2 linked regions of the Phragmitibacter flavus genome follow. The protein of the gene in region 1 interacts with the protein of each later gene in a pairwise test. Links are inferred from orthologs where the notes say so. Each region holds a gene or a part of one and is shown in the gene's direction. Other genes may lie near its edges.

Region 1 (15,927 bases):
TCCGCGAGTGGCGGAAGATGAAATTGAGGAGTGCGGACATTCCTGTCCGAATGATCTAGGGCTTCAACGCCGCGACAATCGCGGAGACGTTGTGACGCAGCATGGTTTCGAAGGTGTGGGCATCGGGTGAGGTGCCGTCGGCGATGAGAGGTTTGCCGATTTTGACGCCGGTTTCGCGGGCGATTTCTTCGAGAACTTTCGGATTGGCCTGGTCTTCAGGAAAGAGGGCGCGGATTTTGTGGTCGCGGATGACATTGATGGTTTCGGTCATGTATTTGGGAGAGGCCTCGTCTTCACGGGCAAGGCCAAGGATGGGGACGCTTTTAAAACCGTATTCTTTGCAGAAGTATCCGAAGGCGGCGTGGGCGGTGACCAGCTTGCGATCGGATCGGGGAATGGCCGCAAGTTCCTGTTGGGCCCACTTTTTGAGTTCGGCGAAATGTTTTTGGGCGGTGTCGGCGTTGGCCTTGAAGGTCGTGGCGTTGGCAGGATCAGCAGCGCTGAAGGCATCGGCGATGGTGCGCGCGGCGCGTCGCATGTTCTCGGCACTGTGCCACCAATGAGGGTCGATGCCACCGGCGGCGTGCGCGGGGCAGCAGAGGAACATGTCGTTGCTGGGATCGATTTTGATGGAGGGAATGGGTTTTCCGACTTCGATGATCTGGACACCGGTGCCGAGGGAGTCGCGCAGTTTGCCGAGGTAGTTTTCAAGACCCTTGCCGGAGGCGAGCACCATCTGGATCCCGCTGGCGGCGGAGACTTCGCGGGCGGTGGGTTCGAAGTGATGGATGTCTCCGCCTGGTTTGAGGAGGTCGACTACCTGAACCTGTTGACCACCGACCTGACGGGCAAGATCACCGAGCAGGGGATGCAGGCTGGCGACCTTGAGCTGCGATTGGGCAGGTGCGGAGGAACCGATGACCAATGACAGGATGGCGGCGGCAAGAGTAAAGATGGATTTCATGGAATGCAGGAGGAGGAAGAAATGAGCGAAGGCATCCAGGTTAAGAAAAGCCCGGATGCCATTCGCTCAATTTAAGGGGTTACGTATTAACGAACTTCACCGCCACCCCAATTAAACCCGATCTGAAGCCAGACGCCATGTTGGTCGTCGAATTCAGGGCTGTGGTCGTAGTTGTATTGACCGCGAAGATAGACGGTGCGGGCGGGGTTGAGATAGTAGGTGACGTTGGGACTGATGCGAAAACGCTCGGCGAGGGAGGTATTGGCGACGCCGCTGACATATTCACCACGAAGTCCGAATTCAAGGCCGTTGTCGAGCCCATAAATGAGGGAGGAGTAGATGCCGAACTCGGTTTCTGAGCCGCGATGAACATGGGCGTGATGCTCTTCTTCTTCTTCGTGTTCATGGTCATCACCGTGTTCGTCATGATCGTCGTGATCGTCATGGTGATCATGATCATCGTGGTGGCCATGTTCCTCTTCATGCTCGTCTTCATGCCGGGCGTAGTAGTCGAATCCACGAACCATGGCTTCGGTGCGCCAGCGGAAATAACGTCCGCCGGTTTCGTAGCCGTTTTGACGCCATTCATACTGGAAGTGGACGCCATAAATCTGGGTGAGTTCGTTCATCTTGTTGTCGCCCCAGGCACCACTGGCACCATAGCGGAACTGGTGGAAATCGTTGTAGTCGTATTGGTTGGTCCAGTTGGCCACGATGACGGTGTCGTTGAACAAGGCGTCTTCGCCTTCGAACCAATGGTGTTCGTGCTCTTCATGATCGCCGTGTTCTTCGTGATCATGTCCATGTCCATGTCCATGACTGTGACCATCATGGGACTGGGCTTCACCGATGCTGACGCTGAGGATGGAGGTCCAGGGGGTGGGAAGGTTCCAGCTGATTTCGCCGCCGATGGTGGTGAGGGCGTCGTCGCCGAGGAACCGTCCGTTGACGAGGTTGTTGTCGATGTAATTCCAGCCGTGCAGGTGGGTGCTGTTGTGCAGGCCGAAACGATTGAAGAAACGACCGCCGCGCAGTTCGAATCCGCCGGGGAGATTTTTGATCTTGGCGAACCATTCTTCGAATTCGCCGTCCCAATCGCGGGTGTCGGCTTCCTGGAAAAGGTGGTAGGTGCCGAACGCTTCGAAGTATTCATTCACGCGCGCGGAGGCACCGAATTCGAATCCCTGGATGGTCCAGCCGTCGCTGACGGGATCGTGATGGCCGGCACCAAAGTGCTCAAGGTCATCGGCGGTGGTTTGACCGTAAACCGCCTGGAAATGGGCGTGGGGGAAAATGATGCCGCCGATGTTGACGCCTTCGCCGGTGAGCCAGTTGACGGATGAACTGGATGAGTGGACTGGCGCTGCGTCTTTTCCGAGGGGAGTGCCTGCCTGGGACTGGATGGCGGCAGCAAACGAAATGGACATCGCGGAGATGGCGATGAGGCGTGAAGGAAGGTTGGATAGTTTCATTGGTTGGCCGTTGGGAGTGGCAATGGAGGTGGACAAGCGAATGATAGAATGGATTTCTGTAATCGCTTATCAATGTCAGTGGCAAATATGTTGCGTTAACGAATTGGCGCAAATGATTTGCGATAAAATTTGATGGAGGTTCGAACGAAACCTCAAACGACCACGGAATGATCGCGGTGATGGACTGCCTTTTTGGCATGGCGACCATCATGATCGCTGGCTGAAGTTGGTCAGCCAGCGCGTGTTGGGGATAGGAGTCTGTGCTCCTTCGAGAGGGGCAATTCTAGTCGCCGCTTTTGAGAACCTGAATGAAGGCTTCCTGGGGAATGTTGACTTTGCCGATGCTCTTCATGCGCTTTTTGCCTTCTTTCTGCTTCTCGAGCAGCTTGCGCTTACGAGAGATGTCGCCGCCGTAACATTTGGCGGTGACGTCTTTTCTCAGGGCGCTGATGCGTTCGCTGGCAATGATCTTGCCACCGATGGCGGCCTGGATGGAGACAACAAACAATTGCTGGGGGATGACTTCTTTGAGCTTGGCGGCGAGGGCACGGCCACGGGCCTCGGCTTTGCTGCGGTGGACGATGCAGGCGAAGGCGTCGACGGGGTCGCCGGCGATGAGCATTTCCATTTTGACGAGGTCGGCGGGCTGGTAGCCGGCGTGTTCGTAGTCCATGCTGCCGTAACCGCGGGTGATGGACTTCAGCTTGTCGTTGAAGTCGACGAGGATCTCGTTGAGGGGGATGAGCGACTGCAGCATGACGCGGTTGTCGTCCAGGGTCTCGGTGTGCTCGACCTGACCGCGTTTGTCCATGACGAGCTGCATCATGTCGCCGATGTATTCGTTGGGGACCATGAGGAAGATTTTCACCATGGGCTCACGAATTTCTTCGATGACCTGAACGGAGGGGAGGAAGCTGGGGTTGTCGACGATCATTTCTTCGCCGTTGGTCTTTTTGACTTCGTAAATGACGGACGGATACGTGCTGATGACGTCCATGTTGAACTCGCGACGGAGACGTTCCTGGATGATCTCCATGTGGAGGAGGCCGAGGAAGCCGCAGCGGAAGCCGAAGCCGAGGGCGGCGGAGCTTTCCGCCATGAAGGTGAAGGCGGCGTCGTTGATTTGCAGTTTGCCGACGGCCATTTTCAGGGATTCGAAGTCGTCGGAGCTGATGGGATAGATGCCGCTGAAGACGAGGGGGTGGATTTCCTTGAAGCCGGGGAGGGCTTCGGGGGCGGGGCGGCGCATCTCGGTGACGGTGTCGCCGATTTTGACGTCGGCGGTGGTTTTCACGTTGGCGATGAGGTAACCGACGTCGCCAACTTCGAGTTTGTCCATGGCGAACATCTTGGGGCGGAAGACGCCGACTTCTTTGACTTCGTAGTCGAGTCCGGTGGACATCATGCGGATTTTTTGGCCGCGAACGATGGTGCCGCTGAAGACGCGGACATAGGTGACGACGCCGCGGTAGGCATCGAAGATGGAGTCGAAGACGGAGGCTCGGAGGTAGTCTTCGCCGAGAGAGACGGGGGCGGGGACGAGGCGGACGACGGATTCGAGGATGTCGATGATGCCGATGCCCATTTTGGCGGAGGCAGGGACGGCTTCGTCGGCGGAGAGTTGCAGGATGTCTTCGAGCTGGCGTTTGCAGCGGGCGACGTCGGCGCTGGGGAGGTCGACTTTGTTGATGACAGGGATGACATACAGATTTTGCTGCATGGCAAGGTTGAGGTTGGCGACGGTCTGGGCTTCGACGCCCTGGGAGGCATCGACGAGGAGCAGGGCACCTTCGCAGGCAGCGAGGGAGCGGGAGACTTCGTAGGAGAAGTCGACGTGGCCGGGGGTGTCGAGGAGGTTGAGTTTGTAGGTTTTGCCGTCCTTGGCCTTGTAGCTCATGGTGACGGGGTGGGATTTGATGGTGATGCCGCGTTCGCGCTCGAGGTCCATGGAATCGAGGAGCTGGGCTTTTTCATCGCGTTGGGCAACGGTGTTGGTCGCTCCCATGAGGCGGTCGGAAAGCGTGGTCTTGCCGTGGTCGATGTGGGCGATGATGGAGAAGTTGCGGGTGAGTTCGATGGACATCGGAAAGAAAGCGGACTGGACTGAACTGGAAATCTGGGAATGAGGGGAGCGTAATTAACCCGGGAATGGGGCGGACGCAATGGGGAAGTGGGAAGGGGAAAGTCGGAATTCCAGGATTGACAGGGGGTTTGGAATTGGTTGGGATCGTCGGGATGATTCGCTGGACGCCACGGGTAATGTTGATTTTTTTGGGTTGGGTCGCGATGGTGATGTTTATGGGTTCGCGCAAGAACAAGAAGATCGATGGATTCTCATGCAAGGAATGTGGACGGGTGCATGCATTTGGTTCGATGGACATGGCTTTTCATCGGCCAAGCGCTTATTTTGACGTTCCCGAGGAGGAGCGGGCGTCTCGCTGCAAGGAGAGTGATGATTTGTGCAGGATTGATGGTGAGCGGCATTTCATCCGCGGGATGGCGTTGATATCCATCGTGGATTTGGACGATACCTTTGCATGGGGAATGTGGGCGGAAGTTTCGAAGGAGGATTTTAATGGCTATTTGAGGGCCTATTCGGTGGATGGATCATTGTTGCCACGGTTTCCAGGCAGGTTGTCGGTAGAGGACTTTGGATATCGCGGACTCGAAGGGCATGAAGTGGCCATTCAGTTGGGCAAGTCTTCAGAACGCCCGGAGTTCTACCTGACGCCGTCGGATCACGCGTTTTATCGGGATCAGATTCAAGGGATTACCTATCACCGATCAAGAGAGATTCTACACGCGATGGACGGGCGGCATCCTGATCCGAACAAGGATTGAGTGGGTGTGAGACGGGTGATCGCGTTGGATGCATTGGATCATCTAATTGACGCGAGGGTGTTCTCGTGGATTTTTGGTGTGTGGCCACCAAGACGTTCACCCTGGAGATGGATGCCTGTGAGAAGCTTCTTTTGGCGAAGCGTGGAGGCGAGTCGTTTACGGAAGTCGTGAGAAGGGCAGTGGTGGTCGAGGCACCTTTAACGGGCGCGGCTCTTCGAGAATATTTTTCGGCGAAGTGGGAGCGGAATCGGTGAAAAATATCTCGATGCGGTGGAAAAGGCGTGCCAATAACTGGGATCGGCGCTTGTGAAGTGTCGTTTTTGCTTTTGCTCCGAAGCGAAGTGAAACTTCGCAGTCCCTCTTAGGTTTTAGCTCAATCCCACTGGGTGCGTTTGGTGCCGATATAGGCGAGGGCGAGGCCGATGATGATGTGCAAAAGGAGGACGAAGGCGGCGATGTTCCAGGGAGCAAGGGTGGTGGTGGTGACTTGTCTGACGGCATCGTAAAAGGCGGTGGCTTTCATGGTGCTCAAGCTGCCGGACCAACCCCAGTAGGCGGCGATGAAGGGTTGGGCGAGGGGTTCGATGGATTTGGGCAGGGCGAGCACGGCACCGCTGAGGGGGAGTTGAAATCCAACGAGGTAGATGCTGAGGATGGTGGCTTTTTCGGGGGTGCGCATGAGGGCGGAGATGCCGAGACAGATGGCGCTCATAGCGGCACTCGATAGGAGCAGGAGCAGGAGTTTGATGAGAAGGCTGCCGGGGATGCCGTGACAGAGGAGTTCAACGAAGAGGCCCATCCAGACGGTTTGGGCGACCACGAAGCCGCCGAGGAAGAGGACTTTGCTGGTGATGTAGGCGGAGCTGCTGAGTCCGCCGAGGCGTTCGCGTTCAAGAATGTCGCGCTCGCTGGCGATTTCGCGGGCGGCGTTGTTGGAGGCCATCAGGGTGACGAGCACGATCTGCATGAGGATGAGTCCGGAGACGAGCCCTCCGGCATTGAGCTGGCTTTGCAGATGGGCGCTGCGCTCCTGTGCCTCGACGATGAAGTTGGCGTCGGCGCGTTGGGAGAGGGTGCGCACTTGAGGGATGCCTTCGAAGCCGAAAATGACGACGAGGAGGGGAAAGCCGAGCAGCATGGCGAGCTGCAGCCAGAGCTGGGAGCGGTCGCGCCAGAAGATAGTCCAGCGACGGGTGAGGAGTTCGATGGTCTGGGTGAGGAAGCCGGGGAGTTCGTGGGCTTCGTCGACTTCGTGGCGGTGGTGTTTGCGCTTGTGGTGGGGTTTGGTTTCCTGGGGTTCGACGGGAGGGGGAGATTGAGAATCTTCGTCGTCTTCAATGCTGGGAGCCTTGGCTTTGGGGAGGGAAATTTTGCCGGGTTCGCGATCGCTGACGATTTTTGGTTTGTCGATGGGCTCGAGAGTGCCGGGAGGGGCAAGTTCGTAGGTGGCGTAGTAGGCGTCGCGATGGCGGTCCCAGGAATCGGCCCAGCGTTCGGCGCTGCGACGGGCGAGTTTGGGATAGATGTCTTCGGCGTGTTCGACGCTGAAATAATGGGCGAGAGCGCGGGGCGGACCGTGGTAGATGACGCGGCCTTCGTGCAGCACGAGGACGGTGTCGTAGAGGGAAAGGTTGCCGAGGTTGTGGGTAACGTTGATGACGATGCGGTTGCGGTCGGCGCGGGCGAGGTCGTGAAGGAGCTGGGTGATCTCACGTTCGGATTTGGGATCGAGTCCGCTGGTGACTTCGTCGCAGAGAAGCAGGGTGGGTTGGGTGACGATTTCAAGGGCGAGGCCGAGTCGGCGTTTCTGGCCGCCGGAGAGGATTTTGACCTGTCGGTCGCGCAGGGCGGTGAGGCCGGTGCTTTTGAGGGTTTGGTCGAGCAGGGCGGTCGCCGATTCGTCGTCGTTCTGGCGGGTGCGCAGGGTGATGGCGCTGGTGACGCATTCTTCGATGGTGAGGAGCTCGTGGGCGATGCTGAACTGCGGAACATAGCCGAGTTCGGAGGGGTGAAGGTCGCCGTCTTCAGCAAGGTTGCGACCCTGCCAGAGGATTTCGCCGGTGTCTTCCTCCTTGAGGCCGGCGATGGTTTTCATCAGGGTGGTTTTGCCGCAGCCGGAGGGTCCAACGATGGCGAGCAGGTGGCCGGAGGGGACGCTGAAGTGGATGTTTTCGAGGAGGGACTGATTTTCCCCGTCGCGGAGGACGCTGAGCGAGATGTTGTGGAGTTCTAGCATGCGTGCGGGTCGATGGCGGTTGCGTTTGGGGATGAAAGGGGGATTAAAGGCGGGGTTGGGCGGGCTGGCGAGCGAAAATTCCCGGGGTGATCGGATGATGTTTGGCGGGCGCAGATGAGATGGCTGGGGCGATTTGAATAAAATGAAGGATGCGTGTCGGGTGGAATTTGTGCTTTATTAACAAAAGAATTTTATGAGTGCTCGTGCGGCAAAAAAAAGGAACAAAAGAAGCTGGCTAGGCTGGGTGCTTGGGCTGGTCGGATTGCTGCTGCTGGCGGTGGCGGGGTTGGGGATTTATGGGTATGTGTGGGTGTCGAATTATGTGCAGAGCGATGCGTTTCGGGTGATGCTTTCGCGCGAGTTGGGGGAGGCGACGCGTTCGAGGGCGGAGATCGATGATCTTTCGATTACGGGACCGTTTGTGCATGTGTCGGCGGCGCGCATGAGGCCAATCAAGAGGACGGGCTGGAGTATGGTGGAGGCGGATCGGGTCGAGGCGCAGGTGAGTCTGGATCGATTGCGGCAGCGGGTGGTGGAGGTGGAAAGTGTGCTGGTGGACAAGGCGGTGTTGCAGATGAGTGGTGAGGGCGACCGGTTGGGGGAGTTGCCGTTGGAGCTGGATCAGGCGGTGGAGTCTTCGAATGTGCCGGAGTGGTTGAAGCGTTTCCTGCCAAACCGGACGGTGATTGGGTCGATCACGGCGGAGGATTTTGATTTGCGTCCAGCGAAGGCGGGCGGGGTTTCGATTGAGGGGCTGCATTTGACCGGCACGCCGGTGGAGGGAGGCAAGGGGGAGTGGCAGTTGCGGGGAAGAAATGGGATGTTGCGAATTCCGGCGTCTGAGGTGCCGTTTCGGTTTGATTCGGCGACGGCGAACGTGGGCAAATCGGGGTTGGTGCTGCATGATTCGATGGGGAAATGGATTGGGGATGCGGAGGTGACCTCGCGCGGGGAGTTGCCGTTTGGCGAAGGTGGCGAGTGGAGGTTCGAGGGGACGTATCGGGACCTTGAGGTGCGGTCGTTTTTGAGTGATCGGATGCGGCAGCATGTAAGCGGGACGTTGGCGGGAGATTACGACGTGAACGCGGAGCGGTTTCACACCGAGGTGGAGATGACGGGAGGGTTGGTGCAGAATTTGCCGTTGTTGGAACGGGTGGCGGATTTTACCCGCACGGAGCAGTTCAAGCGCCTGGTGCTGGATGAAGCGAAGGCCGAGGTGACGCGCAGGGGTGAGTTGATTCAAATGCGCAATGTGGTGCTGCACTCGAAGGGGTTGGTGAGGGTGGAGGGCGATATTGACGTTGAGGGGCAGCAGTTGCGTGGCGATTTGTATGTGGGGGTGACAACGGGCGCGTTGCGGTGGATTCCGGGTTCGCAATCGAGGGTGTTTACGGAGGAGAGACGCGGATCTGAGCCGGGGTTTGTCTGGACGCGGGTGCAGTTGAGTGGAACCATCGGAGCGCCGAAGGAAGATCTGAGCAACCGCTTGCTGGCGGCGATGGGCAAGGCGTTGATTCTGGATGCACCGTTGGGAGCGGCGGGAGTCGGCGTGGACATTTTGAAAGGGACCGGCGAAGTGGCCGGGGACGCGGCGAAGGGCACGGTTGAGACAGGAGCTGGGGTGATCGAGGGGGCGGGAAAGGCGGCGGGGAAAGCGGTGGAGACGGGAGCGGATTTATTGAAGAAGGTGATTCCGGGGTTTTGATAGTGAGGTGGAACGGTGGAGTGGTGACCGGAAGTGGGGTTCTCGCAGGTGGAATGATTTTGGGCTTGCTTCCAAGATGATCCTCATCACCCTTGGGGGCTCCTTTTTATTATCATGCAAAGTCTCTGGAACGATCAAGAAGCCGCTGAGTTTGGAACCGATCTGCTCGGTCAACGTGTTTACACTTCACGGCTGCTGGGGCGTGATTCCGCACTGGTGCTGCACGGCGGCGGGAATACGTCGGTGAAGGTCGAGGAGAAGGACTTTTTTGGTGAGCCGGTGTCGCTTTGTTATGTGAAAGGATCAGGCTGGGATTTGGCGACGATTGAGCGTGGTGGGTTTGCGCCCGTGAAGCTGGATGCGCTGTTCAAGATGGCGGAGCTGGCGACGATGTCGGACACCGACATGGTGACCCAACAACGGGTGGCGATGACCGATCCTGCGGCTCCCACGCCGTCGGTGGAGGCGATTTTGCATGGGGTGCTGCCGTTCCGATTTGTGGATCATACGCATGCAGATGCGATTGCGGCGTTGACCTGTCATGCCGATGCCGAGGCGCGTGTGAAGGAAGTTTATGGCGACCGGGTGCTGGTGATTCCGTATGTGATGCCAGGATTTATTCTGGCGAAGACGATTTACGATTTGATCAAGGGTCGCGATTTGAAAGCGGAAGGGATTGTCGGCATGGTGCTGTTGCAGCACGGGATTTTTTCGTTCGATGACGATGCGAAGAAAAGCTATGAGCTGATGATTGAGCTGGTGACGCAGGCGGAGGACTGGCTGGCGGCGAAGAGCAAGGCGGTCGCGAAGAGTGAAGTGGCGGTGACGGAGGATTTGCTGGGCTTGGCGAAACTGCGCAAGACGGTTTCGAAAGTGCGTGGATTTGCCCAGATTGCGAAGTTGAACGCGTCGCCCGAGGCGGTGGCTTATGCGAGTCGTGCGGACATTGCGGATGTGGGAACGAGGGGCACGTTGACGCCGGATCACACCATTCGCACCAAGCGGACTCCGGTGGTGGTGGGCGATGATGCAGAGGCGGCGGTGCTGGCTTATGCGGAAGAATATGCGGCGTATTTCAAACGCAATGCCAAGGCTGAGACGATGCTCGATGCGGCACCGCGTTTTGCTTTGTGGAATGGCAAGGGGATCGTGAGTTTTGGCGATTCGGTCAAGGATGCGGGGATCGTGGCGGACATCGCGGAGCACACGGCGGCGACCATTCAACTCGCGGAAGCGGTGGGTCGTTGGACGCCGTTGCCTGAGAAGGATTTGTTCGAGATTGAATATTGGGAACTGGAACAGGCCAAGTTGCGCAAGGGTCCGGCTCGCAAAGTTCATCAGGGCAAGGTGGCCTTGGTAACGGGTTGTGCGGCGGGGATTGGTTTTGCGATTGCCGAGAGCCTGGCGGAGCAGGGAGCGCAGGTGATCGGACTGGACATCGACAAGGACATCCCGGAGATCATGAAGAAGATCGGCGGCATCGGCATCGTGGTGAATCTTACTGAAGATGAGCCGGTGCAGGAGGCGATTGAGTTTGTGATCCGTGAGTTTGGCGGGCTCGATGTTGTCGTGAGCAATGCGGGGATTTTCCCGAAGAACGAGCATCTGGATCAGATGAAGCAGGGGGATTGGGATCGCACGATTTTGATCAACCTGACCAGTCATCAGAAGTTGATGCACCGGGTGATTCCGTATGTGAAGCAGGGGATCGATGCGAGCATCATTTTTGTGGGCAGCCGCAACTTCAAGGCTCCGGGGCCTGGGGCTTCGGCTTATTCATGCAGCAAGGCGGCGTTGACGCAGCTTTGCCGGGTGGCGGCGTTGGAGTTGGCTCCGGATCGGGTGCGGGTGAACATTGTGCATCCCGATGCGGTGTTTGATACCAAGCTCTGGACGCCGGAAGCTTTGCAGCGCAGTGCGGAGCGTTATGGCATGACGGTGGACGAATACAAGACCAAGAACCTCATGAAGGTGGAGATCAAGAGCAAGGACATCGGAAACATGGTGTCGGCGATGGCTTCGCCGTTGTTCTCCAAGGTGACGGGCGCGCAGATTCCGGTGGATGGTGGCAACGATCGTGTGATTTGAGACAGGATTGACCGGATTGGTTTCGGATTAACGGGATTGCTTCCGGCACAAAGTTCATCTGGGAGAGGGCGTGGAATTCACAAAATTGATGTGAATTCCTGCTATGATTTTTCCTTGGTTGGAGCAGTTTGTCGGTTCTGATTCTGAACTGATTGATCCATGAATGACGACCTGACGAGCCAATACACGATTCCCAATTATCGCCGTTATGATTTCTGGCCGGAGCGCGGTCAGGGGGCCTATGTGTGGGATCGTGATGGCAAAAAGTATCTGGATTTTGCAGGTGGCGTGGCGGTGAATCCGCTGGGTCATTGTCACCCTGAAGTGGTGGCGGCGGTCAAGGGGCAGGTGGAGAAGCTGATCCACGTGTCGAACTGGTTTCAAATTCCGCAGCAGGGCGAGCTGGCGAAGGTGCTGGTGGAGGAGATTTTGCAGATTCCTGGGAAGTGTTTTTTTGGCAACAGCGGGGCGGAGGCGAATGAGGGATTGATCAAGCTGGCGCGTCGTTACGGCGTGTTGAAAACAAAGGCGGATGGTTCGCCGAGGTATGAGATTTTGACCTTCACCGGGAGCTTTCATGGTCGGACGTTTGCGACGATGAGTGCGACGGCGCAGGAGAAAATCCATGGGGGATTTGGTCCGCTGGTCCCGGGATTCACTTATTTGCCGTTCAATGATGTGGCCGCGCTGAAAGCAGCGGTGAATGAGAACACGGTGGGGATTTTGCTGGAACCGGTGCAGGGCGAAAGCGGAGTGAATCCGGCCACGGCGGAGTTTTTGCGTGCGGCAGCGGCTTTGCGCGATGAGCACGATCTGGTGCTGTTGTTTGATGAGATCCAGTGCGGTCTTGGTCGCGCCGGGCATACGGCTGGTTGGCGCTGCATCGTGCCGGGCGATGAGATTCGTCCGGATGGGGTGAGTTTTGCGAAGTCAATTGGCAGCGGTTACGCGTTGGGCGCGTTCTGGGCGAGGGATCGTTCAATTGGCGACGCGGCGGGCACTTCGTTGAGTGATATTTTGGGTGCAGGCAGTCATGGAAGCACTTATGGGGGTTCACCATTGGCCTGTGTGACGGCGTTGGCAACCTTGGAGGTGATTCTGCGGGACAAATTGCCGGAGCATGCGCAGAAGATGGGCGCGATGATTGCGGAGACGGCAGGTGGTTGGAATTTGCCCGCGTTGACGGCAGTGCGGGCGTTCGGTTTCATGATCGGCTTTCAGCTGAATGTCCAACGGATTGAAGCGAATGAGGAGTTCAAGGCGAGTGGTCAACTGGCCTCTTTGTGGATCGCGCAGAAGTGCCTTGATGCCGGGTTGGTGTCGGTTCCGGCCGGTCCGAAAGTGATTCGCTGGCTGGCTCCGTTGAATACGACGGAAGCCGAGGTAGCGGAGGGATTGGAGATCTTTAGAGGCGTGCTGGCAGCGGTGTAGCGAAACTCTGCTCGCATATCGGCCGATGGTCAGCACGATGGGACGTTTGATGCGACCGTGCGGGTTGGTGCTTGTCACCTCTGTCCAAAACAGGGGGGTGAGGCGATTGGGGTTGCGGATTGGGAAAGTTGGGGGTTTGTTGTCGGCCCCTTTTTTCCCACCGCATTATGAGCAACGACCGCCGCCGACAATTTCCTTTTGATGAGTTTGAACCGAAGTGGCAGGCGCTTTGGGATGAGAAGAAGGCGTTTCGCACGGCGGGTCCGGGGGATGCGGATTTTGATGCGTCAAAACCGAAGTATTTTGTGCTGGATATGTTTCCGTATCCGAGTGGGGCGGGTTTGCATGTGGGTCATCCTGAAGGATATACGGCGACAGATATTGTGGGTCGGTATAAGAAGTTGACCGGGTTTAACGTATTGCATCCGATGGGATGGGACGCGTTTGGGTTACCGGCGGAGCAGTATGCGATCAAGACGGGTCAGCATCCGCGCACGACGACGGAGCGAAATATTGATGGGTTTCGCGGGCAGTTGAAGCGGCTGGGTTTTGCTTATGACTGGGATCGCGAGGTGAACACGACAGACCCGGGGTATTTCAAGTGGACGCAGTGGATCTTTTTGCAGTTGTATCACTCGTATTTTGATGGGGCGACGCAGAAGGCGCGGCCGATTGCGGAGTTGGAGGCAAAGGGATTGTCGCGGGATGAGGTGGATGCGCGGAGACTGGCTTTTGTGAGTGAAGCGCCGGTGAACTGGTGTCCGGAATTGGGCACGGTGTTGTCGAACGAAGAGGTGATTGATGGCAAGAGCGAGGTGGGTGGGTTTCCGGTGGAGCGTCGGCCTTTGCGTCAGTGGATGTTGCGGATCACGGACTATGGTCAGCGGTTGATTGATGAGCTGGAGGGGTTGGATTGGCCGGAGGGGATCAAGTTGTTGCAGAAGAACTGGATTGGGCGCAGTGAGGGGGCGGAGGTGGAGTTCGGATTGCGGAATTCGGAACGCGGAATCACGGTTTTTACGACGAGGCCGGATACGTTGTTTGGGGCGACTTACATGGTTTTGGCGCCTGAGCATGCGTTGGTTGATGTCATCGTGACGCCGGAACAGAAGGAGGCGGTAGAGGCTTATCGTAAGGTTGTGGCTGGGAAGTCGGATTTGGAGAGGACGGAACTTGCCAAAGAGAAGTCGGGGGTCTTTACCGGCGGGTTTGCGGTGAATCCGGTGAACGGGGCGGAGATTCCGGTGTGGATTGCGGATTATGTTTTGAGCACTTATGGCACGGGCGCGATCATGGCGGTGCCGGGTCATGATGAAAGGGATTATGAGTTCGCGTTGAAGTTTGAATTGCCCATCAAGCAAGTGGTTATGCCTCCGCAACATTACGGCGAAGAATCCGTGGTCGAAGCGAAAACAACGATGGATCAGGATCGGGAATCTGTGATTCATAAAATGGTTAAGATACCAGAGGCCAAGGGAGTTGATGATTTGGTCGGGATACACAAGGCCAAAGCCTTCGCCGGAGAGGGATTTGCTATTAATTCCGGGTTTTTGGATGGCTTGTCGACGCAGGATGCGAAGCGCAATATGATTGACTGGTTGGAGGAGAAGGGTTTGGGCAAAGGGAAGGTCAATTTCAAACTGCGGGACTGGTTGTTCAGTCGTCAGCGGTATTGGGGCGAGCCGTTTCCGATTGTTTGGGAAGATGGGAAACATCGGGCGGTGCCGGAGTCGGAGCTGCCGGTGTTGCCTCCGGATTTGGAGGATTTTAAACCGTCGGGGACGCCGGAGCCGCCGTTGAGCAAGGCGACGGATTGGGTGCGGCATTCGGAGACGGCGAAGCGCGAGTTGAACACGATGCCGCAGTGGGCGGGGTCGTGCTGGTATTACTTGCGGTATTGCGATCCGAACAATGCGGAGCGGTTCATTTCGAAAGAGGCGGATGAATATTGGATGGGCTCAGCCGGGAAGCCGGGTGGGGTGGATCTTTATGTGGGCGGAACGGAGCATGCGGTGCTGCATTTGTTGTATGCGCGCTTCTGGCACAAGGTGTTGTTTGATCTGGGTCATGTGTGCACGCCGGAACCGTTTCAGCGGTTGGTGAATCAGGGACTGATTTTGGGGGAGGACAGTCAGAAGATGTCGAAGTCGCGCGGGAATGTGGTGAACCCGGATGACGTCATTGAAGAGTATGGCGCGGATGCGTTGCGTTTGTATGAGATGTTCATGGGTCCGCTGGAGCAGGTGAAGCCCTGGTCGATGAAGGGGGTGGAAGGCGTGTATCGTTTCCTGGCACGGGTTTGGCGTCTGGTGATGGAGACCAATCAGGAAGGGGTGTGGACGCTTTCTCCTCAGTTGCAGGACGTGGCGGTGGACAAGAAGGTGAACAAGGTGGTGCATGAGACGATCAAGAAGGTCGGTGATGACATTGAGCGTTTGGGTTTCAACACGGCGATCAGTCAGATGATGGTGTTGACCAATGCGTTGACGCAGGTGGAGGTGCGGCCGGTTTCGGCGGTGATGACGTTGCTGCAGGTGTTGAATCCGTTTGCGCCACATTTGACGGAAGAACTGGCGGAGCGGATTGGCGCGGCGTTTCCAGAGTATGCGAAAGACGGATTGCTGGCGCATCAAACCTGGCCGAATTTTGATGAAGCGGCGTTGGTCGTTGATGAGGTGGAAATTGTGGTGCAGGTGAACGGCAAGCTGCGTGGGCGTTTGGTGGTGCCGAAGGATTATGATCAGGCGGCGCTGGAGCGTGAAGCGATGGCGATTGAGAAGGTGCAGGAGTTTGTCGTGGGACTGACGGTGCGGAAGGTGATCGTGGTGCCGGGCAAGTTGTTGAATATTGTGGCGAACTGAGCTGCCTTCGGCGGGGATCGGAGCTGGAAGATCAGAGATGGGGGTTGCTTTGAAGGCGACTTCTGGTTTGTGTCTTGGATGCGCGTGGCTTTGGTTCATTATTCGGCTCCTCCAGTGATTGGAGGGGTTGAGAGAGTTTTAGGGCAGCAGGCGAAGGTGTTGTTGAAGCATGGGCATGAGGTGGTCGTGGTCTGTGCGAATGAGGGGGCGATGGTGGAGGGGTGTGAGATGAGGGTGGTGGATTGGGGGGGGGGAGACCGACGGAACGTCGGTGGTCCGACGGATGAGATGAATGATGACCGACGTGACGTCGGTGGTCCGATTGGGAC
Region 2 (15,687 bases), on another replicon or contig:
AAAGATTCGGCTCCCGCGAAAACCACTGCGCCACCTTCTCACGCACCAGTCTCATTCGCGTCGAACCACCCACCAAAATCACCTCGTCCAAATCCTCCGTCTTCACTCCGGCATCCGACATCGCCCGCAAACAAAAAGCGCGGGTTCGATCAATCAACGGCGTCGCCAGCTTGTTAAAGTCCGCCAGATTAACGATCACCTGATAACTCTTTTCTCCCTCAAAAAACGGCAGATCAACGGTCACCTCATCCTGAACCGACAACCGCTTCTTCGCCTCCTCCGCCGCTGTCATCAATCGCGACTGTTTCGACACCCCTATCATCTCAAATTCTTCATCCGAAACCTTCATCTGTCTCCAGATCCACGCCGCCAATGCGCGGTCCACATCATCCCCACCAAGCCGCGTGTCGCCTGCCGTCGCCAGCACCTGAAACACGCCATCCCGCATTTCCAAAATCGAAACATCAAAGGTGCCGCCACCCAGATCATAAACGGCAATCCGTCGACGCTCCTCCATCTTGTCCAATCCATAAGCCAGCGCCGCCGCTGTCGGTTCGCTGACAATGCGCTCCACCTTCAACCCTGCCAGTTCCCCTGCCTGCTTCGTGGCCTGCCGTTGTGCATCATTAAAATAAGCCGGCACCGTGATCACCGCCCGGTTCACCGTGGTCTCCAACGCCCTTTCGGCGATGCCCTTCAAGTGCTTCAAAATCTCACTCGAGACCTGCACCGCATCCACCCCCAACGCTTTCAAATCATAAGCCGGCTGCCAGCCATCCTGATTCTGATCAACCTCCCCTTCGCGCCTTCCCATAAAACGTTTCACTGAAGTCACCGTCCTCGCAGGTTCCAAAGCCCGCCGCCGCAACGCCGCCGCCCCGACCATCACGTTCCCATCCCCATCATAAAACACCGCCGATGGCGTCAATCGTGAACCCTCCGCATCCGCCAGCAAAATGGGAAACCCACTGTCCACCACCCCCACCAACGAATTCGTCGTCCCAAGGTCAATTCCCAAAATGTAGTCGGTCTCAATTTCGTTCATGCTCACTCCAAGGTCCAACCATCAACCATTAATCCCCTTCAACCAACTTGAATCAATCGACTGACGGCCTTGTGTATCCCCGTGACACAGCTTGCAGCCTGTGGGTGTGACAGGCATTTTGCCTGTCATCCGAGCGTCTCCGTGCCTACATCACACCATAGACTACAAGTTCCGCATCCCTTACTTCTGCGCCGTCTCCTGCTTCGGAGCAGCGGGAGTCACCGGTGCCGACGGAGTCGCCGGTGTCGGTGCTGCTGGTGCCGGAGCCGCCGCGACCGTCGCCCGCATTTTCTGGAACGGCACACTCTCCACCACCGAAACAATCAAATCCTGCAGACGATACTCACCCTCTGCCGCCTTCTCCTTCAACTGCCTGACAAACAGCTTGTCGGGATAATCCAACCCGCGGCCCAGCGAATAAATCAAAAGATTCTCAATCAAGGTCCGCGTGAAGTCATCGCGTTTCAGATCCACCAACAGCTTGCGCAACTCCGCCGCCCCGTTGAACTTCTCCCCCGTCAGCAGCTTGCCCGTCGCATCCACCGCCTCCTTGTTGTCCTGATCGCGCCAGCGTCCGATCGCATCAAAGTTCTCAAACGCGAAACCAAACGGATCAAGGAATGCGTGACAGCTGGAGCAGCTCGGATTCGCACGGTGCGCCTCAAAACGCTGACGCAACGTTCCCTCCACCTTGGCCCCGCGATCCTCGCCAAACTCTGGAATGTTCTGAGGCGCCGGCGGCGGCGGTGTGCCCAGCACGTTCTCCAACAAAAACTGACCCCGCTTCACCGGCGACGTTCTTGTTGGATGCGACGTCAGCGCCAAAATCCCCGCCTGCGTCAACAACCCGCCACGCGGCGTGCCTTTCAACGACACCTTCTGGAACTTGGAACCCTTCACGCCCTCAACGCCATAAAACTTCGCCAGCGTCTCGTTCATGAACGTGTAGTCGCTGTCGAGGATCTCCAAAGCGCTGCGGTTGTCGCGCAGGATGTGATCAAAAAACAACTCCGACTCCTTCTTCATGTCGCGACGCAGACTGCCCTTGTAAAATTCCGGAAAACGCCGCTGATGGGGCGACATCAACTCGATGTCACGCAGCCGCAGCCACTGACCCGCAAAATTTTCCGTCAACGCCCATCCCTTCCAATCACCGATCATGCGCTTGACCTCGGCTTTCAAATTGGCCCGCAGCTGACCCTTGCCCGCCAGCTCCAGCAACTGATCATCAGGCGCACTGCTCCAGATGAAATAAGACAAACGCGATGCCAGCGTGAACTCATTCACCAACGCCGATCCTTTCCCCACGGGTCCCGCCACATCCGGGGCACCATTGAACAAAAACTTCGACGATCCCATCATCGCCTCCAACACCAGGCTGATCGCTTCCTGCCGTGAAGCGCCTTCTTTCTGCGCCATCACGACCAGCCCCATCAGCTTGTTGAGATCCCCCGCTTCAACAGGACGCCGAAACATCTTCAATCCCATGCGGCTGATCCATTCGCGCGCAAACGCAGGCTCAAACACCTGGGCCGTCTCCGAGCCGGTGGGTCCCACGATATACACCTCTTCCAAATAGGCATTGCGATCCTTGCCATTCAGATAAAAATCGTTCACAAAACCTACCACGATGGTGTTTTTGCCTGCCTTCAGTTTTTTCGTCGTGAATGACAGCGTTTGATTCTTGCCATCCGGCTCCGTGATGTCCAGCGTGCGCACCTCATCGCCCACCTTCACCGACAACCGCGCCCGTTCATCCCCAGCCTGGTTCGCATTCGCCACCAACATCACCCGATACTCACCGTCCGACGGCAGCTCAAACTCGCGCTTCACGCTTCCATTGCTGGCGAACACCGCCCGCTTGTTTTGCAAAAACACCCCGCCACCATCAAGCTTCTCAAAGTCGTCACCCTGAATCTCCAGCTGCGCAGGACTAATCTTCTTGCCCTGCATCAGCCACTCCAGAAATGGCGACTGCGCCACCGCCTTCATTTTGATCGGCCCTTCCACATGAGCCGACCTCAGCAACAGGTTGCGATCACGACGATGTTTGTCCGGCGCGTTGTCATCAAAATGATCATTCAAAAACCGCACCGCCAGACTGCGCTTGCCTTTCTCCAAGTTCAAATCAAACGCCACCCGCTCCAGGCTGCCATCAATGTCCTTGCCATCAAACTCCTTCTCCACCTCGCCATTGAACACTTCCTTCCCATCCACCAGCACCGCATACTTCGCGTTTTCATCCCCCGATTTGTTCGACGAAAGCAACAACGTCACCCGATACAAACCCGGCTCTTTGATCTCCGTCGTTCCCACCATTTCGCCATTGCCAAACAGTGCCATCATCCCATAGCGCTCCGAACCACTGCCGCTGCTCACCTTGAACTCATCCCCGCTCAACTCATCCTCAAAACGCCCCGCCGGACGCACCCACACCGCCTCCGCAGCGACCTCGCGCGCCGACCGCAAATACTTCTCCATCAACATCGGTGAAAGGCTCAACACCGACCCAATGTTGTCATAACCATAACCCGTGTCATCCGGCGGAAAATTACGCGCCGGACGTGAGTTCACCTTCAACACATCGCGCACCGTGTTGTTGTATTCCGTGCGATTCATTCGACGCAACGTCACATGCCCTGGATCAGGCTTCGTGGGGTCCACCCAAAACACCTCGTCTTCAATCCACTTCAACACCAGTTTCCGCTCCTCCAATGTCGGCTGATCCTTGTCCTCCGGAGGCATCACATGCGTGCTCATGATCTCCCGCACATGATCCCACATCTTCTTGTCGCTCAGCGCCTCCGCATAATCCTTGTGCCCGTCCATCGCAAAATCGCCCTTGTCCATCCCATCCCCATGGCAGTCGTAACAAAAGGTCTGCAACACCGGCAGCACACTCTTTTCAAACGTCTGGTGACCACGCAGCTCTCCCGCCGCAAACACAGGTTTCACCATCGCCATCCCCACGGAAGACAAACTCACAACAACAAAAGTAACCAGGCGACGCAATTTCATTTCGATTCAATTCAGAAAAGCCGCGGCAGCAACCCATGCGCCACGTCCTCTTATAGGACTACGCGCTTCACCCCCCTGCGGCTTTCCGCAAAATAGGTCGAAATCAGGAATCTGCACCCTGCTTCTTGGATTCCTCCACCCCTTTGCCCTTCCGCGCTGCCTGCCATTCCCGATATTTGCTCAACTCGGTCTCTACCAGCTTCAAACAAAACGCCAGCACTGTCGCATCATCCAGATACCCCAGTCCCGGCACGATGTCCGGAATCGCATCCACCGGATTCAACACATAAAACAAGGCCAGCGCCGCTGCTCCAATCGCCCAATACGGCACCTCACGATAGTTCCCTTGGAAATAATCCTTCACCATCTGCAGCAGCAATATCCCATGCTCCAACAATGCCTTTAGCGCCTTCTGACCCGTTAATTTCTTCTCAATTTCACGTTCCTTGTCCACCACCGTGGAAATCGTGGCATCATGACGCTGATCGGGAGGGGATGATTTTTCAGACATGGCTTAAATTTTCCTTACGATTGCCAAACAGCAAGCATGGCAACAACCTTGGATGATCAAGCTTCAGGAACGTTGCAAAAAAACTTCATCTGTCCTCCTCCCGTCGCATCTCCCATGTCCAGCAGCCTAAATCTTGAAATCGACGCCCAATCCTGGCCCCTTCAATCTGGCGACATCATTGGCCGGTTCGGCACCGTCGCCCTTGATGCCCTCAAAACCTGCGACGTGCTCTCCCGCCATCATCTTCGCGTCGATCTCGTCCAAAACCTCTGGCACCTCACCGTCCTCCCCAACGTCCGCAACGCCACCCGGCTCAACGGCAAACTCCTCACGCCCGAAGAATCGGTGCCCCTCACCGCCATCAACGACCTCACCATCCACACCCTTCACCTGCGCCTTCGTCAAACCTTTCAAGAATCCTCCCCCAACACCCTTACCAATCACCCGGTCGCCCTGCTCACCATCGACCCGCTGCTCCAGATCCAGCTCCTCAACCCCAGCGCCCAAACCCTCCTCGGCACCACCCTCACCATCGGCAGCAACCTCGCCAGCTTCATCGATCCGCAAAGCATCATCCGACTCCGCCTCGCCCTCGACCAATTGCAAAACCAACAAACCACCAGCATCGACCTCCAATCCCCGCCGCCCCGCGAACTCCATCTCCGCACCCTCCTCCGACGCGACAACGCCACCAACACCTTCCTCCTCGCCCTCCACGACATCACCGACGAACACCAGCAAAACCTCCATCTTCAAACCAGCCTCAAGGCTCACACCACCCATCTCCACCAGCTCAGCGCGTTGCTCTCCTCCCCCGCCCTGCACACCGGCGACCTGCCCGTCATTCTCCCCCTCATCGCCCAATACACCGCCGACCTGCTACCTGAAACCCACGTCGCCCTCTCCATTCTCCAATCCGACCAATCCCTTCACCCCGCCGCCATCGCCGGCACCGTCTACCAACACGCCACTCCCCATTTCTCCAAAACCCACCCCGGCGGCGAAATCCAACTCACCCGCCCGCCCCACGCGCTCTGGACTGACTTCGACGAACAAACCGCCCACCTCAGCTTCCACCTTTTCTCCCTCGCCCTCGACAACGCCCGCCGCGCCCAGGACCTCGAACGCCTCCAACTCCACGAAGACTCCCTCAAAGTCGAATTCGCCCAGGCCACCCGCTACCTTTCCCGACTCCTTCCCGCCCCCGTGACCACTGGACCTGTTCACCTCCACTGGCAATACCAGCCCAGCGGCGGACTCGGCGGTGATGTCTTCGGTTACGACTGGCTCGATCACGACCACCTCTATCTTTTTGTCGTCGACGTCGCCGGTCACGGCATCGGAGCCGCCCTCCTCGCCGTCTCACTCATCAACCACCTCCGCCTCAGCATCGAGCGCAAAGAACCCTGGCTTCGCGACCCCGCCGACTGGCTCACCCACCTCAACCAAACCTTTCCCATGGAAAAACACGGTGGACTCACCTGGACCCTGTGGTGCGGCATCTACAACACCACCAAAAAGGAGCTTCACTACTCCAGCGGCGGTCATCCACCCGCCATCCTCCTTGATCGCGGCCAGGTCAAAGAACTCACCACCAACGGACCCGTCCTCGGAGCTCTTGCCGACATCACCTTCCAGTCCGCCAAAACCAAAGTCCATCCCGGAGCCAAACTCTTCCTCTACACCGATGGCGTTTTCGAGTTCCCCCTCGCCGACGGCACCACCGGCACCAGCGCCAGTTTTGTGAGCACCGTCGCCGGCACCGCCAACATGACCAGCGGCGAATGCGACTTCCTCCACCATCACGCCGCCGCCCTCTGCGGCAGCAGCGAATTCCCCGACGACTTCACCCTCCTCTGCGCCAAATTCACCTGATCGACTTCCTCAAGTCGAAGCCGCAAAGCCTGCACCGAAACCCTGGAACTCCAAAGATTTTGCAGCTCCTCAACACCACCGCTCCACGATCGATTGATTTGGGTAATTTTGAATCAGGCCTTTCGGAACATGCATCCAATCGTCAAGAGCGCATAAGCTCCGACGACCAGCCAGAAGCTGTATTGGCTCAGATATTTGACCGACTCAAAATGACCGATCAGTCCCAGCACCGCTAGGATCAATGACACGACAAACAACTTCTGGGTGGGGGCGCTTAATTTCATAAGGGTTTTTTACGGAGAAGGGATGCAACAACTCCGCTTCTCCCTTCGCCATCCAATCGTGCAACGTCAAACGTTCAATTGCCAAATCCAGACGATTCACCAACATTCATGCTCGCGACGAATCTCTTAGCGTCTTATCGCCGTCGACCAATTCACCAACAATTCATACCGACTTCATCCAACTTTCACCCACCCGGGCTCCCTCTCTCTCATGTCCATCCTCTCCCGTCCCCTCTCTTGGTTCCTCGCCGTCGTCGTCTGGTATGCCGCCCTGCTCTACCTCTCCTCCCAATCCCAACTCGAGGCCCCCGTCCCCGAATTCATGCATCGCGACAAAGTCATGCACCTGACCTACTTCGCTCTCGGCGGCATCTGTCTCTATCTCGCCCTACGATTTTCGCGACCCCACTTTACCCACGCCCGAATCTCCCTATTCGTCATCCTATTCTGCGCCAGCATCGGAGCCCTCGATGAATTCCGTCAATCCTTCACCCCCAACCGCAGCGGCAACGATCTCGGCGACTGGATCGCCGACACCCTCGGAGGCGTGGTCGCCTGTTTCGTCAGCCCCTATCTCCTCCCCCTCATCAAAAAACTCAGCCGATAATTTTCAGCCTTCATCCCTCATCCTTCATCCTTTTGTAACATGTCCGCCGCTGACCGTATCCTTCAACTCCGCCGCGAAATCGAGCACCACAACCAGCTCTATTACCAGCAGGCCCAGCCCGAGATCACCGACCAGCAATACGACACCCTCCTCCGCGAACTCCAGGATCTCGAACTCGCCCACCCCGACCTGCTCACCCCCGACTCCCCCACCCAGCGCGTCGGCGGTGCCCCGCTCCAGGGTTTCACGCAAATCACGCACCCCGTGCGCATGATGAGCCTCGACAACACCTACTCCGAAGCCGAACTGCGCGACTTCTACAACCGCCTCCAAAAATCCCTCGGACGCGAACACATTCGCTGCCTCGTCGAAGCCAAAATCGACGGGGTCGCCGTCGCCGTGCGCTATGAAAATGGTCTCCTCAACTACGCCGCCACCCGCGGTGATGGCACTGTGGGCGACAACATCACCGCCAACATGAAAACCATCCGCGGCCTCCCCCTGCGCATTCCCGCTGATGGACCCCAAACCTTCGAAGTCCGCGGCGAAGTCTACATGACCCGCACCGTCTTCGACAAGATCAACCAGGAACGCGAAGAGGCCGGTGAACCCCTCTACGCCAACCCCCGCAACACCACCGCCGGCACCCTCAAACAACTCGACTCCCGCCAGGTTGCCAAACGCCCGTTGCACGTGCTCTTCTACGGCCTCGGCGACCCCGGCGACACCCAGCTCAACACCCAAAGCGAGATCCACCAACTCCTCGACCACTCCAAACTCCCCCGCTCCCCGCTCCTCTGGCCATGCGACACCTTCGAACAAGTCCTCGAAGCCACCCACGCCATCGACGCCCAACGCAAATCCCTCCCCTACGACACCGATGGTGCCGTCATCAAGGTCGACAGCTTCGCGGAACAACGCGAACTCGGTGCCACCAGCAAAGCGCCCCGCTGGGCCATTGCCTACAAATTTCAGGCCGAACAAGCCGAAACCCGACTCCTTGCCGTCGACATCCAGGTCGGTCGCACCGGTGCCCTCACCCCCGTCGCCCGCCTCACCCCCGTCCTGCTCAGCGGCTCAACTGTCTCCAACGCCACCCTTCACAACTACGAGGAAATTCAGCGCAAAGACATCCGCATCGGCGACCTCGTCACCATCGAAAAAGCCGGCGAAATCATCCCCGCCGTCATCTCCGTCAACACCACCGCGCGAACCGGCAACGAAACCCCCGTCCCTGTCCCGACCACCTGCCCCGTCTGTAACACCCCCGCCGTCAAAGACCCCGTCCAGGTCGCCATCCGCTGCCCCAATCCCAACTGCCCTGAACAGGTCAAACGCCGGCTCGAACACTTCACCCAACGCGGTGCCATGGACATCCGCAGCCTCGGCGAAAAGAACATCGCCCAACTCGTCGACCTCAACCTCATCCGCACCCCTGCCGACATCTACGACCTCAACGAACTCTCCCTTGCCCGCATGGAACGGCAGGGCACCAAAAGCATCGATAACCTCATCAAAGGCATCGCCGAAAGCAAAACCCAGCCTCCCTGGCGCCTGCTCTTCGGCCTCGGCATCCTCCACGTCGGAGCCTCCAGCGCCCGCAGCCTCCTCGATCACTTCGACAGCATCGACAAACTCTCGACTACCTCCATCGAAGACCTCTTAAAAGTCAGCGACATCGGCACCATCGTCGCCCAGAGCATCCACACCTGGTTCAACGACGAAGCCAATCAGCAACTCATCACCCGCCTGCGCGATTCCGGTCTCAACTTCACCAACCCCCAAACCGAACAAGCCTCCGACCGCTTCGCCGGCACCACCTGGGTCATCACCGGCACCCTCAGTCAACCGAGAGAAACCATCGCCGAAATCATCCGCAGTCACGGCGGCAAAGTCAGCGGCAGCGTCAGCGCCAAAACCACCTATCTCCTCGCCGGAGAAGAAGCCGGCAGCAAACTCGACAAAGCCAAAAAACTCGGCGTCAAAACCCTCACCGAGCCCGAGTTCACCGACCTCCTAAACTCCCCCCGCTAACGATTCGTCCCCCACCATGGAGTGCCGACGTGTCGTCGGCAAAAACCCAAAATCGGACCACCGACGTTCCGTCGGTCTCAACCCACCACCAAGTCACAATCCGCCCAACGCACCCTCTCCCGCCGCTCCCCAAGTCGGACCACCGACGTGCCGTCGGTTTCGCCCCCTCTCACCCCCATCAAGGCAGCGCACCCACCTCACGCAGCACCGCCCGCGTGATCCCCTCCCGCTTCGGCAAATCCTCCATCCGCCCCGGCGTGTCGATATTCAGCGCAAAAAACCCCGGCCCCGTTGGCCACTCCACCCATCCCACCCCCCCCCCAATCTCCCCGCTCCAGCCTGTCTTCGCCCGCAAGATCCAATCCCTCCCCGCCTCCACAATCATCACATCCTTCACCAACCGCTGATGCTCCACCTTGAACGGCAACTCATTCCGATAAAGCCGCTTCAAAAACGCCACCTGCTCCACCGCTGAAATCGCCAAATCCCCCTCCACCCAAAACGGCTTCATTCCCGTCACCTCCTCATTCCCATAACCCACCTTCTTCAAATACTCTATCTCCGCCTCATCCCCAATCTCCCGCGCAAATTTCTCATAAACCCAAACCACCGAATTCCGCATCGACGAACGCAAATCCTGATCCCGGTTCCAGGTTTCAATCGGCCTCTGCTCTCCATCCCATTCAAAGACCTGAAACTCATCCCGCACCACTCCCGCGTCCAACGCAAACAACGTATGCGGAATCTTGAACGTTGAAGCCGGCGTCAACCGCTTCTTCGCCCTCTCCCCATCATAAACTCCCGACGCTCCTCCACCTTCCCCCCGTTCATCCAACACCACCACCGTCCCCTCCGCTTTCGCTTCCTCAAAAAAACGCCCCCACTCCGCCCGCTCCACCAGCGCATCCTCCGCCCAGCCTGAACTGCAAACAAAAACAAAGACACCAAAGCTCCACCACGGATTTCTCATCCCATTGGTTCTACACCCACCCGGCCTCCAAGATCGATCAAAAAATTTGAATCGCCAATCATCCATCACCAACTAAGCGACACGCTCCCAACGAAACTTGCGATCTTTCTCTTCTATCGGCTGATCATTGATGCTCGCAAACCTCCGCGCCATGTAACCATTCTCATCAAACTCCCAGTTTCATTGCCATGACTGCGCCACCACTGGTCGCTGTCATCATGCCATTCATATTCAAATCGCACCGCAATGCGATTCCCCGTGAAAGCCCACAGCGTTTTCTTCAAACGATAGTCCTGTTCCCTCTCCCATTTGCGCGTCAGAAACTCGACCACCTCAGCCCGACCACGAAGAAAGTGGGATCGGTTGCGCCACTCCGTATCCTCCGTGTAGGCAAGCGAGACCCGTTGCGGATCACGACTGTTCCAGGCATCCTCCGCAGCTTGAACTTTTTTAATGGCGGTTTCTTCAGTAAAAGGAGGGAGTGGTGGGCGCGGGTTCATGATTCGGATTGATAGGTTTTCAGTTGAGCTTCCAGTTCCGCAATGCGGTTTTTCAATGGCACGATGGCCGTTTCAATCTCAGCAGGCGTAAATCGCGGCGTGATGAACTTCGGACAGTTCCAGTCATAAGACAAAACATCGATCACCATGATCCGCTCAACCTTCGCCGCATGACCTCCCGGCGGAGCAATGCGCTCCACCAAGTCGGGATGTTCACGCGCATCCAACACCTTCGCATGACCAAGAATCTTCAGCCGTTCCCGCGCAGGATAATCCATCAGAAACAAACTCACCCGATCATTCACCGCAAGACTGCCAACGCTGATCATCTGCCGGTTGCCCCCATGATCCGCAAACATCAGTTCATTCTCTCCGGTAACCTTCAAAAACCCCTTCCGTCCACCGCGATGTTGCAAATAAGGCCAGCCGTTTTCCGTGATGGTTGCCATGTAAAAGGAGTCGCGATCTTCAATAAACGCCACCTCCGATGCGGTCAGCGCATCGACCTTTGGAGCCCCTTCAAAGTCGGGATAAGTGCGACCATAATAATGACGCTCCGCTTCCAGAACCGCAGGCGTCAGCACCGTATGCATGTATCGATCAGCCATGGCAAAATTAGTTATAAGTTACAAACCCATCATGCCCCCTCACCAACCTCACGGGTAATGCTGCTTTCCTGTTGCGGTTATGCACCACCAACATAACCTCCCGCCTCATGATTGACCTCATCCGCGCATTGCTGGTTGTGATCGAAGAAGGAAGCATCAATCGCGCCGCCCTTCGCCTGCGCCTGTCCCAGCCCGCCCTCAGTCGGCAGATGAAAGCGCTTGAGGAACAAATCGGCGGCCGCTTGCTGGAACGTGAAACCGGTGGCGTCAAACCCACCAACCTTTGCCACACGCTGATGAAATCCATGCGTCCCCTGATGGAAGCGTATGACCTCAACCTCGCCAACCTGCGCCGTCAGGCCCGCGGCGAACGATCGGAACTGCGCGTGGGATATCTCATCTCCGCCGCTCAAAGCATCCTCACCCCGGCACTCACCCGATTGCGCAAAGCCCATCCCGACGTCAAACTTTTGCTGCACGACCTCTCGCCACGCGAACAAATCGATGGACTTCGTGCTGGTGAACTCGACCTCGCCCTCATCGGCCAGGAAGGCAGTGTCGCCGCCAGCGAATTTCACAGCACCAAACTCGGCTCATTCCGGGTCTGCGCCGCTCTTTCCGACAGCGATCCCCTCGCCTCAAAAACCAGGATCACCCTCAAAGACCTGAAAGGACGCGACTTCATCGGCATTGATGAACACCACATGCCGGGTCGCAACCGCTGGCTCACCTCCCTCTGCCGCACCGCCGGATTCAAACCCCGCTTCGCCGCCATCGTCGATGGCATCACCAACGTCCTCTCCCTAGTCGTGTCCGAATCCGCCGTCACCCTGCTGCCCGACTACTTCCTTCAGTTCCAACACCCGGGCGTCACGTTCGTGCCCATCAGCGATGAACAGGCACGCTGGGACTTCATCGTCCTCACCCAACGTGGCCGCACCTCCACCGCTGCCAGAACCTTGCTAGAGGCGCTCAAACAAGTCGTCGCCAAAGACAAATGATCGACGCCAACTCTCGACTGCCATCATAAAAAAACCTTGGCATCCCCCGCCTGCCCGATAGGCTCTCACTCTCTCTCCGCCCAACACCCTTTCGATCCCGTCATGAAAAATCTCAAACAACGCATCAAAGCCGGCGAAACCGTCAACGGCTGCTGGCTTAACCTCGGCTCCCCGCTCACCGCCGAAATCGTCGGCCTCGCCGGCTTCGACTGGGTGCTCATCGACCTCGAACACGGTGCCGGTGGCGAAACCGACATCGCCGCCCAGCTCCAGGCCCTCCAGCACACCCCCACCACCCCCATCGTCCGCGTTGAAAGCGCCGCCAGTCAGCGCATCCACCGTGTCCTCGACATGGGAGCCCAGGGGATCATGTGCCCCAAGGTCAACAATGCCGCCGAAGCTCAAACCGTCGCCAGCGGCATGCACTACCCACCCCACGGCACCCGCGGCGTCGCCAAAATGGTGCGTGCCACCGCCTTTGGACGCGACTTTGCCGACTACTACCGCGACGCCCGCGAAAACCTCCTCGGCGTCATCCAAATCGAAACCATCGAAGCTCTCAGCCACCTCGATGAAATCGCCGCCCTCGACGGCGTCGACGTCCTCTTCATCGGCCCCGCCGACCTCACCATGGAGCTCGGCATCTTCGGCCAGTTCGACCACCCCAAATTTCTCGAAGCCGTCCACGCCATCGTCAAAGCCGCCAACAACGCCAACAAAGCCACCGGCATCCTCTTCTTCAATCCCGACGACTACCAAAAATACCACAACCTCGGCATCCGCATGATCGCCTGCGGAGCCGACGCCACCTTCGTCGCCGACAGCGCCCGCACCATGGCCGCCAAGCTCCAGTCCGCTCGCGACGTGCCTCAATCGTAAATCAAAGCCGCCATGCCTCCCTTCCTCGCCGACCCCATCGTCATCATCATCTGCGGCGTCATCCTCGTCGTCGGCGGCATCATCTGGCTGCGCCTCCATCCCTTCCTCGCCCTCCTCCTTGGCGCGTTCGCCGTCGCCATGATGACGCCCGCTGCGGCCATCGAACAGTTCGCGATCGACCGCGGCATGTCCGCCCAGGCCGCTGCTCAAATGGCCGACCGCCATGTCGGCGAACGCATCGCCGAAGCCTTCGGCAAAACCGTCGGCACCATCGGCATCCTCATTGCCATGGCCTCCATCATCGGCAAATGCCTGCTCGACAGCGGCTCCGCCGAAAAAATCGTCCGCTCCCTCCTCCGCCTCACCGGTCCCAAAAACGCCCCCGCCGCCTTCTTCGGCGGCAGCTTCTTCCTCGGCATCCCCGTCTTCTTCGACACCGTCTTCTACCTCATGGTCCCCCTAGCCAAAGCCATGGCCGCCCGGCTCGGCAAAAACTACATCCTCCTCATCATGGCCATCACCGGCGGTGCCGCCATGTCCAATTCCCTCGTCCCCCCCACCCCCGGCCCGCTCTTTCTCGTCAGTGAAATGAAAATCCCCATCGGCATGATGATGATCGGCGGCACCATCGTCGGCCTCTTCACCATCGCCGCCGGTTACGGTTACGCCGTCTGGGCCAACCGCCGCTGGCCCATCCCCCTGCGCGACTCCATTGACGCCCCCCTCGAAAAAATCCACGCCCTCGCCGCCCAGGACGAGTCGCGCCTCCCCAACCTCTGGCTCGCCCTCCTCCCCGTCCTCATCCCCCTCGTTTTCATCAGCGCCAGCGCCACCATCGACAGCTACTACGCCGACGCCAACCACCCACTCCTCACCCTCATCCGCTTCCTCGGCGAAAAAAACACCGCCCTGACCAGCGGAGCCCTCGCCGCCCTCCTCATCCTCGCCTTCCGCAACCGAGGCTCCGGCAGCAGCACCAATATCCTTGAACCCGTCAGCGCCTCCCTCATGAGTGCCGGCGTCATCATCCTCATCACCGCCGCAGGAGGAGCCTTCGGCGGCATGCTTCAGCAGACCGGCATCAGCACCCGCATCGCCGATCTGACCAGCGGCTATCAAATGGCCCTCATCCCCCTCTCCTTCTTCATCACCGCCATCGTCCGCACCGCCCAAGGCTCCGCCACCGTCGCCATGATCACCGCCGCCGGCATCCTCGCCGGTGTCGCCACCGACGCCAACCTCGACTACCACCCCCTCTACCTCGCCCTCTCCATTGCCTGCGGCTCCAAACTCATCCCCTGGATGAACGACAGCGGCTTTTGGATCGTTGGCAAAATGAGCAACCTCACCGAAAGCGAAGTCTTAAAAACCTTCTCCCCCCTCCTCACCATCATGGGCCTCGCCGGCCTCCTCGTCATCATGATCGGCGCAAAACTGTTCCCTCTCATCTAAGACTTAAACCGCCCACAAATCAGACTTTCCTTGCCAATAAATCAGACAATGCTATTTTGAAATCATGAAAATCTCCATCGATATTCCTGAAACCGAACTGGAGGAGATTACCCGCCTCACCGGCATCACCAAAAAAGGCCCCGCCATCCGCAAACTGCTCGCTGATACCCTCACGATGCAACGCCGCGCCGAGATCGCCGCCAAATTCGTCTCGGGCGAGTGGTCTGCCGAACTCGAAGGCTACGAAGCCGCACAAGTTGCCGACCGCCAACACTCCACCACTCTCGCTGAACAATGGCGCGATTGATCGACTCGTCCCTTTGGGTGGACTTCACCCGCCGCAAAACGCCGCCATCGCTCAAATCTCGCATCCAACCCTGGATCCTCGACACCCAGGCCGCGATCTGCGAGCCCATCGCTTTTGAAATCCTGCGCTACGCCACGCTTGAGGAGCGCCCGCAAATCAACGCCCAGTTCGCCACTCTCCCCCTCCTCTCCACGCCGCCTCGAATCTGGCGTGACGCCACCCGCCTCGGCCAGCAATGCCGCGACCAGCGCATCAACATCGGCGCACTCGACCTCCTCATTACCGCCATTGCCATCCATCACGACGCCGAACTGGTCACCTTCGACAAGGACTATGCTCCCCTAGCAGACATCTTCCCCTTGCGTCTCATCTTCCTCACCCGCTAATTCCCTTCACTTAAGACTTTTACTCACACACAATAACATGGAAAAAATCGGATTCATCGGACTCGGCATCATGGGCGAACCCATGGCACTCAACCTAATCAAAGCCGGCCACCCTGTCGCCGTCCTCGCCACCAGCGCCGCCGCCAACACCCTCACCGCCGCCGGAGCCCAGTCCCATCCCGACTCCGCCTCCCTCGCCGCCGCCTCTGA

Evidence for each region.
Region 2: the proteins of leuS (region 1) and ligA interact in binary tests that used the Escherichia coli proteins (3 or more experiments, as listed by UniProt). The link is inferred for Phragmitibacter flavus from one-to-one orthologs.

Annotation. Positions count from the first base shown.
Region 1 is NZ_VAUV01000005.1:336,943-352,869, forward strand. The notes cover bases 12,589-15,798. They hold leuS (leucine--tRNA ligase), read left to right. Parts: upstream 12,589-12,904; coding sequence 12,905-15,598; downstream 15,599-15,798. Other genes in these bases: FEM03_RS08295 (aspartate aminotransferase family protein), read left to right, coding at 12,589-12,737; FEM03_RS08305 (glycosyltransferase), read left to right, coding at 15,677-15,798. Also shown: FEM03_RS08255 (DUF4031 domain-containing protein), read left to right, coding at 1-59; FEM03_RS08260 (metal ABC transporter substrate-binding protein), read right to left, coding at 56-964; FEM03_RS08265 (hypothetical protein), read right to left, coding at 1,051-2,472; lepA (translation elongation factor 4), read right to left, coding at 2,720-4,519; FEM03_RS08275 (DUF2199 domain-containing protein), read left to right, coding at 4,696-5,277; FEM03_RS24360 (hypothetical protein), read left to right, coding at 5,358-5,531; FEM03_RS08280 (ATP-binding cassette domain-containing protein), read right to left, coding at 5,651-7,513; FEM03_RS08285 (hypothetical protein), read left to right, coding at 7,707-9,218; FEM03_RS08290 (bifunctional aldolase/short-chain dehydrogenase), read left to right, coding at 9,333-11,306; more of FEM03_RS08295, read left to right, coding at 11,466-12,588; more of FEM03_RS08305, read left to right, coding at 15,799-15,927.
Region 2 is NZ_VAUV01000013.1:141,410-157,096, forward strand. The notes cover bases 6,907-9,876. They hold ligA (NAD-dependent DNA ligase LigA), read left to right. Parts: upstream 6,907-7,379; coding sequence 7,380-9,374; downstream 9,375-9,876. Other genes in these bases: FEM03_RS17710 (VanZ family protein), read left to right, coding at 6,945-7,340; blaOXA (class D beta-lactamase), read right to left, coding at 9,553-9,876. Outside these bases: FEM03_RS17690 (Hsp70 family protein), read right to left, coding at 1-1,045; FEM03_RS17695 (DUF1592 domain-containing protein), read right to left, coding at 1,226-4,030; FEM03_RS17700 (YkvA family protein), read right to left, coding at 4,167-4,574; FEM03_RS17705 (SpoIIE family protein phosphatase), read left to right, coding at 4,689-6,449; FEM03_RS24520 (hypothetical protein), read right to left, coding at 6,563-6,733; more of blaOXA, read right to left, coding at 9,877-10,344; FEM03_RS17730 (pyridoxamine 5'-phosphate oxidase family protein), read right to left, coding at 10,841-11,452; FEM03_RS17735 (LysR family transcriptional regulator), read left to right, coding at 11,560-12,453; FEM03_RS17740 (HpcH/HpaI aldolase family protein), read left to right, coding at 12,556-13,332; FEM03_RS17745 (GntP family permease), read left to right, coding at 13,345-14,784; FEM03_RS17750 (hypothetical protein), read left to right, coding at 14,849-15,091; FEM03_RS17755 (PIN domain-containing protein), read left to right, coding at 15,079-15,477; FEM03_RS17760 (NAD(P)-dependent oxidoreductase), read left to right, coding at 15,515-15,687. UniProt on the Escherichia coli protein: DNA ligase that catalyzes the formation of phosphodiester linkages between 5'-phosphoryl and 3'-hydroxyl groups in double-stranded DNA using NAD as a coenzyme and as the energy source for the reaction.